2 regions of the Alishewanella sp. BS5-314 genome follow, and region 1 is predicted to be linked to the other one. Evidence: predicted binding sites of a transcription regulator. Region 1 holds the regulator's gene; the other holds the start of a gene.

The links. The regulator FliA, encoded in region 1, starts transcription of late flagellar genes. The targets are predictions, from matches to a motif close to CTAAAGNTNNNNNNNNNNNNGCCGATA.
Region 2: the regulator FliA is predicted to act here: its motif matches at 1,765-1,791, upstream of H1D31_RS02285 (DUF3530 family protein).

What each region holds. Positions count from the first base shown of each region.
Region 1 covers NZ_JACEHJ010000002.1:304,938-309,362, forward strand. Annotated here, with positions in the region: gene flhF (flagellar biosynthesis protein FlhF) at 1-576, shown strand, start outside; gene H1D31_RS05925 (MinD/ParA family protein) at 569-1,435, shown strand; gene H1D31_RS05930 (RNA polymerase sigma factor FliA) at 1,483-2,163, shown strand; gene cheY (chemotaxis response regulator CheY) at 2,206-2,589, shown strand; gene H1D31_RS05940 (protein phosphatase CheZ) at 2,616-3,365, shown strand; gene H1D31_RS05945 (chemotaxis protein CheA) at 3,381-4,425, shown strand, end outside.
Region 2 covers NZ_JACEHJ010000001.1:489,256-493,680, reverse strand. Annotated here, with positions in the region: gene H1D31_RS02295 (LPS-assembly protein LptD) at 1-34, opposite strand, end outside; gene djlA (co-chaperone DjlA) at 195-977, shown strand; gene H1D31_RS02285 (DUF3530 family protein) at 983-1,735, opposite strand; gene H1D31_RS02280 (hypothetical protein) at 1,841-2,176, opposite strand; gene H1D31_RS02275 (OmpA family protein) at 2,314-3,387, opposite strand; gene H1D31_RS02270 (RluA family pseudouridine synthase) at 3,551-4,198, opposite strand; gene rapA (RNA polymerase-associated protein RapA) at 4,200-4,425, opposite strand, start outside.

The sequences.
Region 1 (4,425 bases):
AAACGTCACGGTACCGATCAGGTCGCGTTAATTACCACCGATTGTTTCCGCATTGGTGCCTTTGAGCAGTTAGCGACCTTTGGTCGTATTATTGGCTGTCCGGTTAAGCAGGCTAAAGACAGTGAAGAATTATCTATCTTGTTGAATCAACTACAACAACGTAAACTGATCCTGATTGACACTGCCGGCATGAGCCAGCGCGATCTACGACTGGCTGAGCAGCTGGCGTCACTGGTGCACAACACCCGTGTCAAAATTCGCAGTTATCTGGTATTGTCAGCGACAGCGCAGGCCCGGGTGATGCAGGAAACCGTGCTGCAATTTAAACGTTTGCCACTGGCAGGCTGTATTTTTACTAAGCTGGACGAGTGTCTCAGCCTGGGAGAAGCGTTAAATATCGCTATCCAGCATGCGCTACCCATTAGCTATCTGACCGATGGCCAACGGGTGCCGGAAGATTTACAGATCGCTGATGCGCAGACACTGGTCGATAATGCCGAACAGTTACGTCTGGCGCATAGCCAACCAGCTCATCAGTGGTATCCGCAAGAGCAGACGGATGCCTTATATGCATAAGAAGTCAATAGCAGAAGATCAGGCCAGCGGCCTCAGACGCATGAATAGACAAAAAGTAAAAGTGATCTCCGTTACCGGTGGTAAGGGCGGGGTCGGAAAAACTAATATCACGCTGAACCTGGCGATGGCATTGGCGCAAATGGGCAAGAAAGTCCTGGTGCTGGATGCTGATCTGGGTTTGGCAAATTGTGACGTGATGCTGGGTTTGCGGGTTGAACGCAATCTTTCTCACGTATTAAGTGGTAAAGCCAGTCTGGACGATATTCTGGTAGAAGGCCCTTTTGGCATTAAAATTGTCCCCGCCACCTCGGGTAATCAGGATATGACTGAATTATCGCCGGTGGAGCATGCCAGCCTAATCCGTGCCTTCAGCGAGCTGGAAACGCCGATCGACGTGTTATTGGTTGACACGGCTGCCGGAATTTCCGACATGGTGCTCAGCTTTTCCCGCGCCTCGCAGGATGTGTTGGTGGTGGTTTGCGATGAACCGTCATCCATCACTGATGCTTATGCGTTAATGAAAATCCTCAGCCGCGACCACGGTGTTGAAAAATTTAAAATAGTTGCCAATATGGTGCGAAGTAGCAAAGAAGGTCTGGAATTATTTGCTAAACTAACCCGGGTAACAGACCGTTTTCTGGATGTAACGCTGGAGCTGGTTGCAACCGTACCGCAGGATGAAAATGTCCGCCGGGCGGCGCGTAAACAAAAAGCCTTTATTGATGCTTACCCAACCACCGCAGCCAGTATGGCGGTGAAAGCGCTGGCGCTAAAAGCAGCTAAGTGGCCTTTGCCTGAAAATGCTTCCGGCCATTTGGAGTTTTTTCTGGAGCAGCTTGTCCAGCCACAATCTGAGTAGGGGGTTCTTTGAACAGTAAGTTGGCCGCATATGGTGGTATTGATCACATGCAGCAACTAGTGGAGCGCCATGCACCACTGGTCAAACGCATCGCCTATCATTTATTAGCCCGGCTACCGGCCAGCGTACAGGCCGATGACCTGATCCAATCCGGTATGATTGGCTTAATTGAAGCCGCCAAAAATTTTGATGGTAGCAAAGGGGCCAGTTTTGAAACCTTTGCCGGCATTCGTATTCGGGGTGCCATGCTAGATGAAATAAGGCGTGGCGACTGGACGCCGCGCTCGGTGCATCGTAATGCCCGCTTAATCGCCGATACCATTGCTGAGCTCGAAGCTCAACTTGGGCGTGATGTTCGTGATTATGAAGTTGCAGAAAAACTTGCTATCTCTTTAGATGAATATCATCATATGCTTAGTGATGTGAGTTCGGGTCGGATTATCGGCATCGAAGACCTCGGTATCTCCGAAGATGTTTTGGTGACGGCTGAGGATTCAGATACCGATCAGCTGTACCATGAGCAGGCTAATGAGGCGTTTAACGCGGCACTGGTGAAACATATCAGTAGTTTGCCGGAGCGAGAGGCATTAGTCTTATCACTGTATTATAATGACGAACTAAACTTAAAAGAAATTGGGGCTGTACTGGATGTCAGTGAGTCCCGGGTCAGTCAGATTCATAGTCAGGCATTAGTGCGGTTAAAAGCCCGAATGCAGGCTTGGTTGTAGTGTATCCTGAATAATGGGATGACGTGCTCTTCGGAGGGGACTTTGGATAAGAATATGAAGATTCTCGTAGTCGACGATTTTTCGACCATGAGACGGATCATCAAGAACCTGTTACGCGATTTAGGCTTTACCAATATTTCAGAAGCGGATGACGGCAGCACGGCTTTGCCGATGTTGCAGAATGGCGATTTTGATTTCGTGGTAACCGACTGGAATATGCCTGGGATGCAGGGGATTGACCTGCTACGTGCGATCCGGGCAGATGCGAAACTTAAGCATATACCGGTATTGATGGTGACTGCCGAAGCCAAGAAAGAGCAGATTATTGCTGCCGCTCAGGCTGGCGTGAATGGCTATATCGTCAAACCTTTTACTGCAGCAACATTACAGGAAAAGCTGGCGAAAGTATTCGAACGGATCGGCTAAGCCGGAGCTGACCAAGGAGTGACGCCATGTCTGCCAATTCGGCTCCGTTAATCACGCTAGACCAAGCCAGAGAGCTGGTACAACTGTTGGAGATGGGCGAGCAGGACATCGCCAACCAATTGGTACAGCAACTCGGTATGCCCGGCTCGTCGGAATTATTTGCCGAGGTTGGCAAACTGACCCGGCAATTACACGAGTCATTGAAAAACTTTCAGATTGATCCCTCGCTAAACAATATTTTGGTTGAAGATATCCCCGATGCCAAAAAGCGCCTTAACCACGTTATTGATATGACTGAGCAAGCGGCTAACCGGACTATGGATGCCGTAGAGTCATGCTTACCTATTGCCGATCAAATCAGTCAGCAACTAAATCAGTTGTTGCCAAGATGGCAGAAACTGATGAAGCGCGATCTGGAATTGGGTGAATTCAAAACCCTCTGTCATGGCATTGATGCTTTTCTGGCAGAGACGGTGACGGAGTCAAACCGACTGAATCAATTATTGACTGACGTATTAATGGCGCAGGATTATCAGGATTTAACCGGTCAGATTTTACGCCGGGTCATCGAATTAGTCCGTGAAGTCGAAGAGAGCCTGATCGGCCTGCTTACTGCTTTTGGTAACAGTAACGTGCAGGTAATGGAACCCAAAGCTGCCAAACGAAAGATTGAAGCTAATGAAGCTGAGGGGCCTATTATTGATAAAGAAGGCCGCAATGATGTCGTCAGTGGTCAGGACGATGTGGATGACTTACTGTCGAGCTTAGGTTTTTAACAGAGGTGTTTACTGATGAGTTTTGATATGGATGAAGACATCCTCCAGGATTTTCTGGTCGAAGCCGGTGAAATACTAGAGTTGTTGCAGGAACAGCTGGTCGAGCTTGAGAATAACCCTCATGACACTGCTCTGTTAAATGCCATTTTCCGTGGTTTCCATACAGTAAAAGGTGGGGCTGGTTTCCTGTCACTGACCGAATTAGTTGATGCCTGTCACGGCGCTGAAAACGTGTTTGATATACTTCGCACCGGTAAGCGCAGTATCACCCCCGAGCTGATGGATGTGATCTTACAGGCTCTGGATGTGGTCAATGAAATGTTTACTGAGGTGAAAGCACGTCAGCCGTTGACCCCGGCCGATCCTCAGCTATTAGCGGCACTGCATTTCTATTCCGAGCCGGAAACACCCGGCGAGGCAGCACCTCAGGCAGCCAAGGCTGCACCTGCGGTTACAGCTCCGGTTGCGCCACAGGTTACAAAGGTACAGCAACCAACCGCTTCACCCGATAGCGATGATGTCGATAGCATCACCGAGGATGAATTTGAGCGTATGCTCGATGAGTTACACGGTTCGGCCGCTCCTGGTCGCACCGAAGTGGCTGCCAGTGCGCCAGCGGCGCCAGTGAGCGCAGGCGATGATATTACTGATGATGAGTTTGAAGCCTTACTTGACCAGCTGCATGGCAAGGGGAGCTTTAAGCCGGAAGTGCCTGCTGCACCAGCTGTGACAGCTACTGAGCCGGCCGCGCCCGCGGCCAAGGCTGATGAAATTACTGATGACGAGTTTGAAGCCCTGTTGGATCAGCTGCACGGCAAAGGCAAGGCGCCAGTAACCCCGGCAGCGGCTAAAGCAGAAGTTCCGCCGCCAGCACCGGTTGCCGCTCCTGCTGCCGCGCCGGTCAAAGCCACAGAGGCACCGGTTGCACCAGCTGCCGGTAATGCCGCTGCGGCAGATAAAGGTGCCGTCGCAGCAGAGACTACGGTGCGGGTTGATACTAAACGCCTGGACCAGATTATGAATATGGTCGGCGAACTGGTATTAGTCAGAAACCGGCTGG
Region 2 (4,425 bases), on a different contig from region 1:
AGATGAGTCCTGCTAAACTTAAACCCTGTTTCATGCCTTATTCTCGTTAATGCGCTACCCGTGCCGCGTTGCGCGGGTTTGCTATGATAAATCAATTTTAGAAATCCTGCTAATCCGATATAGTGCGGCTGAGTGAAGGTCAGGATTACCCGGCAGGACAGCTGCTTAGGTTAAGTGAAGACGGAGAAGTTCAGGTGTGGGGTAAAGTATTGGGAGCCTTATTCGGCCTGGCATTACTAAAATTGCCGGGGCTGGTACTGGGTGTATTGCTTGGACATCTTGCTGACCAATGGTTTTTGAAACGTTGGGCGCAATTACGTCACCGGCTGCAACCTGAAGACGAGCAAATTCTGTTTATGTACAGCAGTTTTGCGGTGATGGGGCACCTGGCGAAAGCGCGTGGCGTGGTAACGCAAGCGCATATTGCACAGGCCAATCGTTTTATGCAACAGCTGGGATTAACCACCAGCCAGCAACGCGAGGCGCAGGCAGCGTTCCGTGATGGTAAAGCAGTAAACTTCCCGTTTCGGGAGCAGTTACAAGCGTTTTATCAGTGCTATCGCTCGCGGTCAGAAGTGCTGCAATTATTTTTAGAAGTGCAATTGGGTACGGTTTGGGCCGAAGGCAAGATTGTGCCTGAGCAACGGCGCCTGCTAACCGTTATTGCACAGGAGCTTAAGATCCCGCAGCCAGTGCTGGAGCAATTATTACGTTCCTACCAGTCACGGCAGGAGCAAACTACCGGCAATGTTCAGGGGCTTACGTTAGCGGGAGCCTATCAACTATTGGATTGCAGTCCCGAATGCAGCGAGTTGGAGTTGAAGCGAGCGTACCGTAAGCTGATGGCTCAGCATCACCCGGATAAACTGGTATCGCAGGGGGTGCCAGCGGCGATGCTGGAGGTTGCCAAGCAAAGGTCGCAGGAAATACAGGCCGCGTATGAATTTATCAAGCAGCAACGGGCGAAAGCGGGTTAGGAGCGTTAGAATCCTAAACTACTGAGCCAGCCAAAGATTTCTTTGAACAGCCACTCCTGCTGGCTGGCATGATAATGCATATCGGGTAAATAACGTTGCCGGTACAGAGGGTTAGACTGTGCTCGTGCCAACAGTTGCCGCTGTTGACTATCCGTTGCTGACCACGGATGGTCGGCGCCGGTAAGCAGGTCCAGGACTGGGACCTTTAGATTAGTCATCTGTTGTTGTAGCTGTAGCTGTAGCGTCGGATCTTTCAGATAGGCCCCGATACTGACTACGGCGGCAATATTAAGTTCGTCCTGCTCCATCAGCAATGCATGCCAGGCACCAGCAACCTCACCCTGGACCAGGATGATTAGCGGGCCTGTGGGTGCCGGCTGCAACTGCTGTAATGCTTGCCAGCGGGCCGCCAACTGGGCTTTGTTTGCTGCCAACGCAGTGCTGGCGTCCTGCGCCTGATGTGCTTCAAGTTCAGGCAGGGCCAGAATGCTCCAGCCAAAAGCCGGCAAATGCTGAAACAGAAACCCCCAAAGCTGCGGACTTAGCAGGTGACGCTGCTGTGCTGGCATAAAGATGACAGTACCTTTGCTCTGACGGGTAACGGCAGGCACCCTGGCCAGCTGAATTGAGGTTTCTGCAGTCGTTAATGTTGTAAGCTCAAGGCTGGGGTGCTGGCGCACAATATCCTGCCAGTTTGCCAGGGCAGGGCAGGTAACCAATAACAGAGCTACTAATGGCAGTGCGCGAAATGTTGGCATAGTGACACCCGATGAGCCAGATAATACCGTATCGGTCATGGCGGCTAAAACTTAAGCCGCTGACAGTATTATAGCTTGCAGCTGGACCACATTTTTAGCTAAGGGTTAGTTTGCGCTTTGCAGGTGCTCACTGAAGGTATACAGGACTTTGTTATCGTGACTGAACTTAACATAGCTACCGTGGTGTTCCAACAATCTGACCAGTACCGACGGTTGTAAAATAAAACAATACTTAGTGGCTTTAAATTCAACCAGTGCTTTGGCCATTTCTCTTAAGTGGTCATTGGCGGCCAGTCGTTTTGCTTCATGTTCATCATTACAAACATGCGAAGCTTGTTCCAACTGAACTAAAGACTCAGAGTTGACTGTTTCAGCTAGCAGTGTGGTGCTACCAAGCAGCAAGGTGGCAGCTAAACAGAATTTGACAAAACAAGACATCATTACTCGTTCCCGGAGCTTAGTATAGCGAGCTAAAAATTAGCAGCCTTCGCCCGGCGCGGCAACTGAAATTTTATCTAATACCCCGGAAAATAAAAAAGCCGCTGTTGTCAGCGGCTTTTTTGAGCATTAAGTGGCGATTAACGCATCACTGGCTCTTTGATTTTGGCCGTTACTTTAGCTTCGATGCGCTGGTTTGCAGCATGAGCTTCACGGCTGTTACCAGGTACGCGAGGCTGAGTTACACCAAAGCCTTTTGAGGTAATGCGTGAGCTTTCGATGCCCTGAGCAACTAACAGGTCAGCGATGGCTTTAGCACGACGCTCAGATAAGCGCATGTTGTATTCTGGCTTACCGATGTTAGAGGCGTGACCTTCGATGAAAACCACTGACTCTGGGAAACGCTTCATGAACGCTGCCAGTTTGTTAACTTCAGTGCGGCCTTCTGGCGACACAGTGGCAGAGTCGAAAGCGAAGCGAACTTCGATATCTACGTCACCAACACGATCCATTTTCTCAGTGTAGATGGTACAACCATCAGCATCAACTTTCTGACCTGCTGGTGTATTCGGACACTTGTCACGGCTATCTGGCACGCCGTCACCGTCAGAATCTACAACTACTGGGGCCGGAGCTGGCTCAGGTTGTGGCGCCGGAGTTGGCGCAGGAGCTGCTGCCGCACCGAAAATCCAGCTGGCGCCGAACTTGATCGAGGCATCATTCCACTGACCACGGCTAATACCGCGGAAACGGTTACCTTCAGCGAATAAGGCAACGCTTTCGTTGATGAAGTAACGGTAACCCACACCGACGTTCAGAGCGTCAAATGCGATGTTGTGTTCAAAGTGTTTCCAGCCACCGACCAGGTAAACATTTGAATTCGGGATGTGATACATTGCATCAACACCGAAGCGGTCACCGGTAACGCGTGAACTTTGCGTTAATGAGTCCAGACTTTGGCGGGCATACTCAGCACGCACGCCCCAAGTTTCATTCAGGCGGTAGCCAATTTCTACACCGACGCCCCAACCGTTATCGACGTTATCCCATGCAGCTGATTGGCCTTTACGGTTATCAGTCCAGTAGCTTTCGCCGAATAATGAGCCGAAGACTTTCTTTTCCAGGTCCTTTGCTGAAGGAGCGTTGGCAAAGGCCTGTGCGCTCAGCAGTGGTAATGCAGCCAGAACTGCAATGGCGGTTGCTTTCAGTTTCATCCGTTTCTCCTTTGATTCATCCAACTTAGCAAACTTGTAATAGTTTACCATATTGTTTTGACAGTATTATTAGTTTTGAACAAATTTAAGCGTTTAATTTTACGACAGTGGCATCTTAACCAGTAAAACTGAATGTTAGGTTAATAAAGTTCTAAATTTTAGCTTAAAACGGGCATTTTGCAAAAAAAGTCAAGTTTTCAGCAGTTTCCGGGTGCACCAGGCAGAGTTCGGTGGCATGCAGTTGCAGCCGCCCGATTTGCTGGAAATCCGGATTGTAAAATTTATCGCCCAGGATCGGATGGCCAAGGAATTGTAGGTGTACTCTGAGCTGGTGTGAGCGTCCGGTTACCGGCTCTAGCTCAACCAGGCTGCTGTCTACAGTGCGCTGTAATACCCGGAAGTGGGTCAGAGAGGCTTTCCCATATTGATAACAGACCTTTTGCTTAGGGCGGTTCGGCCAGTCGCAGATCAATGGTAACTCAATACTTCCCCGATCTGCCGTAATACAACCGCTTACTCTTGCCAGGTAGCGTTTTTTGATCGTCCGTTCCGAAAATTGCCGGTTGAGTTCACGCTGCGCCTCCTTGGTCAGTGCCATTACCATCAGACCTGAGGTCGCCATATCCAGCCGGTGCACCACACTTGCCTGTGGCCAGACCCGCTGTACCCGGTACTGCACGCTGTCAAAATGCTCGGCAGCTTTGCCTGGCACAGAGAGCAGGCCACTGGGTTTATTCAACACCACTAACTGGTCATCCTGATACAAAATGTCCAGATAGGGTGACAGAGGTGGGCGATAATCCAATAGCATACTAGTCGTGGCTCACTACGATAACCCGGATCGCATCTAGTTTTAGACGAGCCTTCGCAAGGTATTCCTCGCCTTGCTGCCGCAGTGCTTGCAGGTGATGAATTTCTTCCGGCCGAACCAGTGGATTAACGCTTTGCAGCGCCAGCAGACGTTGGATTGCGGCAGTCAATTGCTGTTGTAACTGGCTAACAGCCTCAGCTTTGAGTGCCGCCAGTTGACTGTTTGCC